DNA from 2 places in the Acidovorax sp. SRB_24 genome. Region 1 is predicted to be linked to the other one. Evidence: predicted binding sites of a transcription regulator. Region 1 holds the regulator's gene; the other holds the start of a gene.
What was found. The regulator FNR, encoded in region 1, switches genes on or off when oxygen is low (the NO sensors DNR and NnrR bind a similar motif). The targets are predictions, from matches to a motif close to TTGATNNNNATCAA.

Region 1 (5,414 bases):
GGACACCTGAGCTTCTGGCATTGCGTCGCCGCGTTCGAGGCCGGCGGAACCCGCTTTTTCTAAGACAGTCTCGTTCGGGAAAAGGTCGCCTTTTTCAGGAAAATACCGCACCTTCTCGAGCCCGAGGCTGCGAAGTGTATCGATCTGCGCTGAAGATGAAATCCGGAAACTGCTCACCGGAAAGGGATGGTGCATCCAGCCGATGTCAAGCTGGACAAACATGCCAACGCGCAGCTGAGCGGGATCGATAAGGAGGGAATTTTTCACTTCGGGGTGCCTGACGTCGAGGATTACACCCCACACGGTTTGGCCGCCATTATGGGTGTCATCTTGTAACGCTACCACAATGCGAGCATGCATTGTGCACGCCCTGCAGCCGCGCTAGCGGCACCACAGAGAAGGGCGATACACCAGGTCCATCCATAAAGCCCAGCTGGCCACGCCGCACAGCGCCATGCCCGCCAGCCGCGTGCCCCAGCTGGCGCGCGCGGCGTTAAGGCGCGCGCGCAGGCGCAGCCACAGCCAGGGGCCTGTCACCAGCCACACGCCGCTGCCGACGGCAAACAGCGCCATGGACAAAGCCCCCTGCAGGGCACCGCCACTGAGCGCGGCCACCAACAAAGCCGAATACAGCAAGCCACAAGGCATGAGCGCCCACGCGAACCCGGTCACGAACACCCCTCCGGGAGCGGCCACCACGGGGCGCACGCGCGCCCACACGGCGCGACCCGCGTCTTCCATCCACGCAGGCTGGCGCGCCTGCACCACCATCATCAGCCCCCAGGCCAGCATGGCGACGTGCAGCAGCGTCCAGACCGGGCGCAAGGCCATGGTCTGCTGCGTCATCCAGGCCAGGCTCTGCATCGCGATGGCCGCCACAGCCCCCGCGCTCGCATAGCCCGCCAAACGGCCACCATGGTAGGCCCACAGACGCCGGGCCTTCCCGCCCCTGCGCATCCACTGCAGCGGCTGCACGGTGCGCGGCTCGCTGGTCTGTGCCACATCCTCGCGGCCCATACCGGTCACCGCGCTGCAGGGGGCAGCACACATGGCAAGGCAGTGGGGCCCACCCACGAGCCCCATGACCAAGGCAGTCCAGGCGATAGAAGCAATCATGAACCCTAAATGATGCGCGAAAACCGCGCCCGGTTGCGGTCGGCCTGCAAGTACCTGTCAAACACGATGGCGATTCCGCGCACGAAGTACCAGCCCATGGGCGTCACCTCCACACCGTCGTCGCTCATGCGCACCAAACCCTGCCCGGCCATTTCCTGCAGCTGCTCCAGTTCAGCGGCAAAATACTGCCGGAAATCCAGCAGCCAGGCCTGCTCCATCGGCTCAAACAGGATTTCGCCCTGGCACATCAAGGCCATGATGGCAGCGCGCCGCACCAGATCGTCGCGCGAGAGCGCCAGGCCGCGCACGATCGGCAGCTTGCCCTGGTTGAGGCAGTCGTAATACTCATCGAGCGTCTTGGCGTTCTGGCTGTAAGTGGCGCCCACGCGGCCGATCGCGGAAACCCCCAAGGCGATCAGATCGCAGTCGGGCTGCGTGCTGTAGCCCTGGAAGTTGCGGTGCAGTCGCCCCTGGCGCTTGGCCACGGCCAGGGCATCTTCGGGCAACGCAAAATGGTCCATGCCCACATACACATAACCCGCCTGGCGGAAGGCTTCAAGCGAGCGCGACAGCATGGCCACCTTGGCCGACGCCATGGGCAGATCGGCCGAGATGATGCGGCGCTGCGGCTTGAAGCGCTCTGGCAGGTGCGCGTACGCGTACAGCGCAATGCGGTCGGGCCGCAGCTGCGCGACCTGCGCCAGCGTGCGGTCGAACGACTCCGGTGTCTGGCGCGGCAGGCCATAAATCAGGTCGACATTGACCGACTCGAAACCCAGGGCCCGGGCCTCCGCCACCAGCGCAAACACCTGCTCCGCAGGCTGGATGCGGTGCACGGCCTTCTGCACTTCCGCATCGAAGTCCTGCACACCGAAGCTCAGGCGGTTGAATCCCAACTCGGCCAGCAGCGCCAACCGGTCCGCGTCCACCGTGCGCGGATCGACCTCGATCGAATACTCGCCGCCCGGCGCAAACGTGAAGCTGCGCCGCAGCATGGCCATGAGTTCGCGCAGGCCCGCGTCGGACAAAAACGTGGGCGTGCCCCCGCCTAGGTGCAGCTGGCTGACCACCTGCCCCCCCCCGCAATGGGCCACATGCAAGTCGACCTCGCGGCTCAGGTAACGCAGGTAGACATCGGCACGCTCTGGGTGTTTGGTGATGATCTTGTTGCAGGCGCAGTAGTAGCACAGCGACTCGCAAAAGGGAATGTGCACATACAGCGAGAGCGGCAGCGCCTTGCCCGCAGCGCCGAGACGGCGTTGCTGCAAGGCAAGCACGTACTCATCTTCCCCAAACGCCTCGACAAAGCGGTCGGCCGTGGGATAAGAGGTGTAGCGCGGCCCGGGGACGTCAAACCGGGTGAGCAATTCGGGGGTAACAGCGGTCATGGAAAAAGCCTTCCTAGCGAACCAGCACACTGTGCAACACGGAAGCGCCCCTGTCCTTGACTTTGATCAAGGGTGTCTGCCGGGGTGGATGGTTCATAATTTGACCCATGTCAGACGCACCCTCCACCCGCACCGCCCTGGCGTCCCCAGCTTCGCCCTCCGACACTGCGCATGGGACGCACCACAGTGGCAGCATTCCCATCCAGGTGACGCCCCAAGCGCTCAAGGTGGTCTGCTCCAACTGCAACCTGCGCGAGCTGTGCATGCCCATGGGCTTGAACGATGCGCAGCTGCAGCGCATCGATGAAGTGGTGGCGACACGCCGCAAGGTCAAGCGCGGTGCCACGCTGTTTCGCAACGGCGAGGAGTTCACCTCGCTGTATGCAATCCGCACCGGGTTCTTCAAAACCTGCGTGGCCACCGAGGACGGGCGCGATCAGGTCACGGGCTTCCAGATGGCGGGCGAGATCATCGGCCTGGACGGCATCGTCAACGACCGGCACACCTGCGATGCCGTCGCCCTCGAAGACGCCGAGGTTTGCGTCATGCCTTTTGACCGCATTGAGGAGCTGTCGCGTGAAGTGACTGCGCTGCAAAGCCATGTACACAAGATCATGAGCCGCGAAATCGTGCGCGAGCACGGCGTGATGCTGCTGCTGGGCAGCATGCGCGCGGAAGAGCGCCTGGCCGCTTTCCTGCTCAACCTGGTGCAGCGCCTGCACACGCGCGGCTTCTCGCAGTCCGAGCTGGTGTTGCGCATGACGCGCGAGGAAATCGGCAGTTACCTGGGCCTCAAGCTCGAGACCGTGAGCCGCACCTTCTCCAAATTCGTCGAGGAAGGCACCATGGAAGTCAAGCAGCGCCATGTGCGCATCATCGACCCCGATGCGCTCAGGCGCCTTGTCAATCCGCAAAACTGCGGCTGATGAGCGCCTGCGCTGCGCTTATGCAAGACTGCAACAAGGCGACGCAAAAAAAGCCCCTGTCCGCTTGGAAAGGCGTTTTTTTCCCAGTAGCATCACCGGGCCAGTGGAGAAGCAGGTTTTCGCTGGTTCAATGACCACCCTAAAAAGGAAAACCCAACATGGCAACTGCAAAAAAAGCCCCGGCCCAGGCCGCCGCTGCTGACAAGGCCGCCGCTCCCGCCAAGAAGCGCACCCCCAACGCAGCCTTCATGAAGGCCCTGACGCCCAGCCCCGCCCTCGCCGCCGTGGTCGGCAATGCGCCGCTGCCGCGCACCGAAATCATCAGCAAGCTGTGGGTCTACATCAAGGCGCACAACCTGCAGGACGCCGCCAACAAGCGCATGATCAATGCCGACGCCAAGCTCAAGGAAGTCTTTGGCAAGCCCCAGGTGTCGATGTTCGAGATGGCCGGCCTGATCGGCAAGCACGTGAAGTAAGTCAGGCAGCTGCACTTTTTCTTCCAAGCCGGCTTAGGCCGGCTTTTTTTCGCCTGTGCTTCCGGTCCGCTGTGGTTTTTGCGACCAATGCGAATGAGAATGCATTTCATTTGATTTATCATGGCGTGCTTGTCGAAGCACAGCCAGTTTCCCAGCCACTGCCTCGCGTTCCCTGCTGACACCCTTGCGGTGTCGGTTGTATTTTCAAACCCGACGGAGGCCAGATTGGCACAACCACGCGCACAGCGCCGCAACCCCGCACTGCATTCCCCGCAGCCCCCCGCCCCCCTTTCCGCAGCGTCGCCTGCCGACAAGGCCATGCTGCCCCTGGGCGCACTGATGCTGGCCGCGTCCGTGGGCAGCTGGGCGCAAACCACCGAGACCGCCACGCCCACTCTCTCGACCGTCACCGTGCACGGCAGCGCCGAGATCCAAAGCAAGGACACGCTGCGCGCCAAGAAGACCACCGTGGGCAAGGGCAACCAGGACATCCGCGACATCCCCCAGTCCGTGACGGTGTTCACCGAAAAGCTGATGAACGACCGCAACCAGGACGACTTCCGCGACGTTCTGCGCACCACGGCGGGCGTCACGTTCCAGGCGGGCGAGACCGGCGAGGAAGACGTGCGCCTGCGCGGCTTCTCGCTGGGCCAGGCCGGTGACATCTACACCGATGGCATGAAGGACGCACCGCTGTACGAACGCGACACCTTCAACCTCGACCGCGTCGAGGTGCTCAAGGGTTCGGCCTCCATGCTGTTTGGCAAGGGCTCGACCGGCGGCGTGGTCAACCAAGTCAACAAGGCGCCGCTCCTGATCGACCAACACGAAGCCTCGTACACCCTGGGCACGGGCAAAGAGCACCGCCTCACGGGCGACTTCAACTGGAAGACCGGCGAGAACGCAGCGCTGCGCCTCAATGCCATGGTGCACAGCGCCGACAATTTCGGCGCCAAGCAGGACAAGCGCGGCATTGCGCCCACCTTCAGCTGGGGCATCGGCACGCGCGACGAGTTCTCGGTCGGTCTGTACTACCTGGATGTCCAGGGCCGCCCCAACTACAACCACCCGTGGATCAGCGACAACGGCAAGATCGTGCCCACCTTGCCGGCCAGGAACTACTACGGCCTGGCCAGCGACCACCTCAACACCTCGTCGCAGTACCTGACCCTGGGCCACATCCACCGCTTCGGCGACGGCGGCGAACTGCAGACGCGCCTGCGCCACGGCCAATACGAGCGCGACCTGCTGGCCAGCGCGATCCGCTTTGGCTCGCCCATCACGTCGCTCGACCAGATCAACGCCAGCACGCCGCTGACGCGCGCATCCAAGGGCCGCATCGGCGAAAGCACGATGACGCAGATCCAGAGCGACTACACGAATTCGTTCCACTGGGGCGGCAAGAAGCACGACATCCTGGCCGGCGTCGACTACTACCACGACGACGCCCACCGCAACTCCAGCTATGCCAACCCGGCCGGTAATTCATCGGCCACCAACGGTCTGGG
Region 2 (5,414 bases), on a different contig from region 1:
AGTCGCGCTGGTAGTTGAACGAATGGAAGATGGCGGCGCCGATGACGGCGGCGAACGACACCGCCGCCAGCGCCCACATGTGCCAGATCAGCGCAAAGCCGCAGACCGTGCAGAGGGCGGCAATCACCACGCCGGCGGCCGTGTTCTTGGGCATGTGGATGGGGATGAAGCCGTCCACGGGGCGCACATAACCGCGCTTTTTCATGTCCCACCAGGCGTCGCTGTCGTGCACCACGGGGGTGAAGGCGAAGTTGTAGTCCGGCGGCGGCGAGGCCGTCGACCATTCGAGCGTGCGCCCACCCCAGGGGTCGCCGGTCTCGTCGCGCAGCGTGTCGCGGCGCAGGTAGCTGACGATGAACTGGATGATCATCGAGGCGATGCCCAGCGCGATCAGCACGGCGCCGAAGGCGGCGATCTGAAACCAGATCTGCAGCGACGGGTCTTCGAAGTGGCTCAGGCGGCGCGTCACGCCCATGAAGCCGAGCACGTACAGCGGCATGAAGGCCAGGTAGAAGCCCACCAGCCAGAACCAGAACGAGCACTTGCCCCAGAACGGGTCGAGCTTGTAGCCGAAGGCCTTGGGAAACCAGTAGGTGATGCCGGCGAACAGGCCGAACAGCACGCCGCCGATGATGACGTTGTGGAAGTGCGCGATCAGGAACAGGCTGTTGTGCAGCACGAAGTCGGCCGGGGGCACGGCCAGCAGCACGCCGGTCATGCCGCCGATCACGAAGGTGACCATGAAGCCGATGGTCCACATCATGGGCAGGTCAAAGGTGATGCGGCCGCGGTACATGGTGAACAGCCAGTTGAAGATCTTCGCCCCCGTGGGGATCGAGATGATCATGGTGGTGATGCCGAAGAACGAGTTGACGCTCGCCCCCGATCCCATGGTGAAGAAGTGGTGCAGCCACACCAGGTACGACAGCACCGTGATGGCCACCGTGGCGTAGACCATCGACGCGTAGCCGAACAGGCGCTTCTTGCTGTAGGTGGCGACGATTTCGGAGAACACGCCGAACAGCGGCAGGATCAGGATGTAGACCTCGGGGTGGCCCCAGATCCAGATCAGGTTCACGTACATCATGGCGTTGCCGCCAAACTCGGTGGTGAAGAAGTTGGTGCCGACGTAGCGGTCCATCGACAGCAGGCCGAGCACGGCCGTGAGCACCGGGAAGGCGGCGACGATCAGCACGTTGGTGCACAGCGCGGTCCAGGTAAAGACGGGCATTTGCATCATCTTCATGCCGGGCGCGCGCATCTTGACGATGGTGGCCAGCAGGTTGATGCCCGAGAGCAGCGTGCCCACCCCCGCCAGCTGCAGTGACCAGATGTAGTAGTCCACCCCCACGTCCGGGCTCTGCGCGAGCCCCGAGAGCGGCGGATAGGCCAGCCAGCCGGTGCGCGCGAACTCGCCCACGAACAGCGAGGCCATCACCAGAACGGCACCGCTGGCGGTCATCCAGAAACTGAAGTTGTTGAGGAAGGGGAAGGCCACGTCGCGTGCGCCGATCTGCAGCGGCACGAGGTAGTTCATGAGCCCGGTGACCAGTGGCATCGCGACGAAGAAGATCATGATCACGCCGTGCGCGGTGAAGATCTGGTCGTAGTGGTGCGGCGGCAGGTAGCCCAGCTGGTCGCCAAAGGCCATGGCCTGCTGCAGCCGCATCATGAGCGCGTCGGCAAAGCCGCGCAGCAGCATCACCAGACCCAGCACGCAGTACATGATGCCGATCTTCTTGTGGTCGATACTGGTGAACCAGTCGCGCCAGAGCGTGCCCCAGACCTTGAAATAGGTCAGGGCGCCGACCAGCGCCAGGCCGCCCAGGACGGTGGCCACAAACGTCGCCAGCAGGATGGGGTCGTGGAGCGGTATCGCCTCCCAGGTGAGGCGGCCAAAGAGGAGCTGCGTGAAGTGAAGGTTGTCGAGCATCAGGGGACCGGCAGGCCGGAAGGGGCGCTGCCGTGAGGGTTTGCGGTGTAGGAAAAGTCCGGGGTGCCGGTGTCAGAGCGTCTGGGCGGGTGCCGTACCCAGCGCGCCCAGCGGGTCCTGCACGGTGCACATGGCGCCCACATACTGGCGCTCGGGCTGGCCGTCCAGGCCCAGGCGCTCGCGCGTGGCCGCGTCCAGCGAAGCCACGTTGTCCGTGCCGGGCAGGCCCAGGCCGCCCTGCGCATCGATCGCCATCATGTCGTTCATGCACATCTTGTTGGGCTCGACGCAGCGGTTGAGGATGGCCTCGTAGAGGCCGGGCGCGACCGTGGCATAGCGCTGCACGGGGTGGCGCTCGCTGGGTTTTTCCAGCTGCAGGTAGGTGGCGCGGCTGAGTTCGCCACCGCCCGCCTTGACGCGCTGCACCCACTGCGCAAAACCGTCTTCGTCGAGGCCATGGAACTTGAAGTGCATGCCCGAGAAGCCCGCGCCGCTGTAGTTGGCCGACATGCCACTGAATTCGCCGGGCTTGTTGATCACCGCGTGCAGCTGGGTCTGCATGCCCGGCATGGCATAGATCTGGCCGGCCAGCGCGGGGATGAAGAACGAGTTCATCACGCTGGACGCGGTGATCTTGAACTGGATCGGCCGGTCCACGGGCGCCGCGACCTCGTTGACCAGCGCAATGCCCTGCTCGGGGTAGAGGAACAGCCACTTCCAGTCGAGCGCGACCACCTCGACCACCAGCGGCTTGGCGTCGGCGGGCACGGCGCGCTGCGCGTCCAGGCGCTCGATTGGGCGGTAGGGGTCGAGCTTGTGGGTGCTGGTCCAGGTGATGGCGCCCAGCACGATGATGATGAGCAGCGGCACGGTCCAGATCACCAGCTCCAGCTGGGTGGAATGGTGCCAGTCGGGGTCGTAGTCGTCGCGCGGCGTGGCCTGGCGGTAGCGCCAGGCAAACACGAACGTGAGCACGATCACCGGGACGATGACCAGCAGCATCAGCCCCGTGGCGATGTAGATGAGGTTGCGTTGCTGGACCGCGATGTCGCCCGAAGGGCTGAGCAGCACGGCATTGCAGCCTGCCAGCAGGGCGATGGCGGGCAGTAGAAGCAGCCCGCGGAGGGTCTTGAAGGAAGGCATGCCGGGAAATGTGTTGATCGAGATCAGGGAAGGCGCAGAATCTACGTGCATCCAGGCCCTTTGCCCATTGGACGTTTTGTCCCAGGGGGCTTTTTTCAACGACCTGCAACCGGTACATGCCCGCTTGACGCAGCATTTCAAAAGGGAGTAAGCGCCATGACAGCCCTCAGTCACCCGTCCACTGCCGGCATTCCGCCCGCGCCGCGCCGCCGCGGCGCGCAGACGGGCCACAGCGCCATCGCGCCCAGCGAGATCGCCGTCGGAGTCATCATTGGCCGGGCCTCGGAGTACTTCGACTTTTTCGTCTTCGGCATCGCCTCGGTGCTGGTGTTTCCCGCGGTGTTCTTCCCCATGCAGGCGCCGCTGGCCGGCGCGCTCTGGGCCTTCGCCGTGTTTGCGCTGGCCTTCATCGCGCGCCCCGTGGGCACCGTGGCCTTCATGGCCATCCAGCGCCGCTTTGGGCGCGGCGCCAAGCTCTCGGGCGCGCTGTTCCTGCTGGGCGTGTCCACCGCCGGCATGGCCTTCCTGCCCGGCTACGCCAGCCTGGGGCCTGCCGCCATCGTGCTGCTGGCGCTGCTGCGGATCGGCCAGGGCCTGGCATTGGGCGGCTCGTGGGACGGCCTGCCCTCGCTGCTCGCACTCAATGCGCCGGCGCACCGGCGCGGCTGGTACGCCATGGTGCCGCAGCTGGGCGCGCCGGTCGGCTTCATCGTGGCCAGCGGCCTGTTCCTGTACCTCCACGCCAGCCTCTCGCAGGCCGACTTTCTGGCCTGGGGCTGGCGCTATCCGTTTTACGTGGCGTTTGCGATCAATGTGGTGGCGCTGTTCGCGCGGCTGCGGCTGGTGCTGACCGCGGGCTACCAGCGCCTGATCGAGGAGCGCCATCTGGTGCCCGCGCCCGTGGCGGAGCTGGTGCGCGCGCGCGCCGGCAACCTGCTCATCGGCGCGTTTGCGGCGCTGGCCAGCTATGCGCTGTTCCACCTGGTGACGGTGTTCCCGCTGTCATGGATCAGCTTGCATGCGGGCCAGCCGGTCACCGAGGTGCTGGCCGTGCAGATCGCCGGCGCGGCCATTGCCATCCCCTGCATCGTCGCCTCCGGGCTGCTGGCCGACCGCATCGGCCGGCGCAGCACGCTGGGGCTGCTGGCGGGCCTGATCGGCGTGTTTGCGCTGTTCGCGCCCACGCTGCTGCAGGGCGGGCGCTGGGGACAGGATGCATTCATCCTGGTCGGTTTTGCGCTGCTCGGCCTGTCCTATGGGCAGGCGGCGGGCGCCGTGTCGGCCAACTTCGAGGCACGCTTTCGCTATACGGGCGCAGCCCTGACCTCGGACCTGGCCTGGCTGCTCGGCGCCGCGTTCGCGCCGCTGGTGGTGCTCGGCCTGTCGTCGTGGCTCGGGCTGGCGGCGGTCAGCGGCTACCTGCTCTCGGGCGTGGCCTGCACGCTGGCAGCGCTGCACATCAACCGCACGCGCGAATTGCGCGGCTGAACCCCGGGCCCGCACGCGGGCCCGCGTGCACACTCAAGCGCCCTCGCCCTTGGGTCCGCGCTCCATCAGCGCCGCCACCGCGTCGGCCGGCTGCATGCGGCCATCGAGCAGGGCCACCACGGCCTCGCTGATCGGCATGTCCACGCCCAGGTGGCGCGCACGCTGCACCACGGTGCGGGCGCTGTACACCCCTTCGGCCACATGGCCCAGCGATGCCACCGCCTGCGGCAGCGTCTGGCCCTGCGCCAGCAGCAGGCCCACGCGGCGGTTGCGCGAGAGGTCGCCCGTTGCTGTGAGCACCAGGTCGCCCAGGCCCGACAGGCCCATGAAGGTGTCGGCGCGCGCGCCCAGGGCCAGGCCCAGGCGCGTCATCTCGGCCAGGCCGCGCGTGATCAGCGCGGCGCGCGCATTCAGGCCCAGGTGCAGGCCGTCGCACAGACCGGTGGCGATCGAGAGCACATTCTTGACGGCGCCGCCCACTTCCACGCCCACGATGTCGTCGTTGGCGTAGACGCGCACGCTGGGGCTGTGAAAGGCGTGCACCAGGGCGTCGCGCACGCGTTGATGCGCACTGGCGGCGACGAGCGCGGTCGGCTGGCCGCGCGCGACCTCGAGCGCGAAGCTCGGGCCGCTGAGCACGCCAGCGATCAGATCAGGCGCTGCCTGCGCCCGCACCTCATGGGCCATCAGCCCAAAAGACCCGGGATCGGCAGCGGCCTCGAAGCCCTTGCACAGCCAGGCCACGGGCACGGGGCAGCCGCGCAACTGCACCAGCATGGCGCGCAGCGCGGCCATCGGCGTGGCAACGATCACCAGGTCGGCCGCGGCGGCCAGCGCCGCCACGTCGCTA

Region 2: a site for FNR is predicted at 3,090-3,103, ahead of cyoA (ubiquinol oxidase subunit II). Genes of this name have one in related genera too.

The regions. Positions count from the first base shown of each region.
Region 1 is NZ_MWOM01000011.1:4,947-10,360, reverse strand. It holds gene B2J89_RS05620 (HD-GYP domain-containing protein) at 1-267, opposite strand, end outside; gene B2J89_RS05615 (sulfite exporter TauE/SafE family protein) at 382-1,116, opposite strand; gene hemN (oxygen-independent coproporphyrinogen III oxidase) at 1,122-2,504, opposite strand; gene fnr (fumarate/nitrate reduction transcriptional regulator Fnr) at 2,612-3,430, shown strand; gene B2J89_RS05600 (SWIB/MDM2 domain-containing protein) at 3,589-3,906, shown strand; gene B2J89_RS05595 (TonB-dependent receptor) at 4,225-5,414, shown strand, end outside.
Region 2 is NZ_MWOM01000039.1:13,791-19,204, reverse strand. It holds gene cyoB (cytochrome o ubiquinol oxidase subunit I) at 1-1,933, opposite strand, end outside; gene cyoA (ubiquinol oxidase subunit II) at 2,006-3,076, opposite strand; gene B2J89_RS13785 (MFS transporter) at 3,233-4,564, shown strand; gene B2J89_RS13780 (NAD(P)H-dependent glycerol-3-phosphate dehydrogenase) at 4,598-5,414, opposite strand, start outside.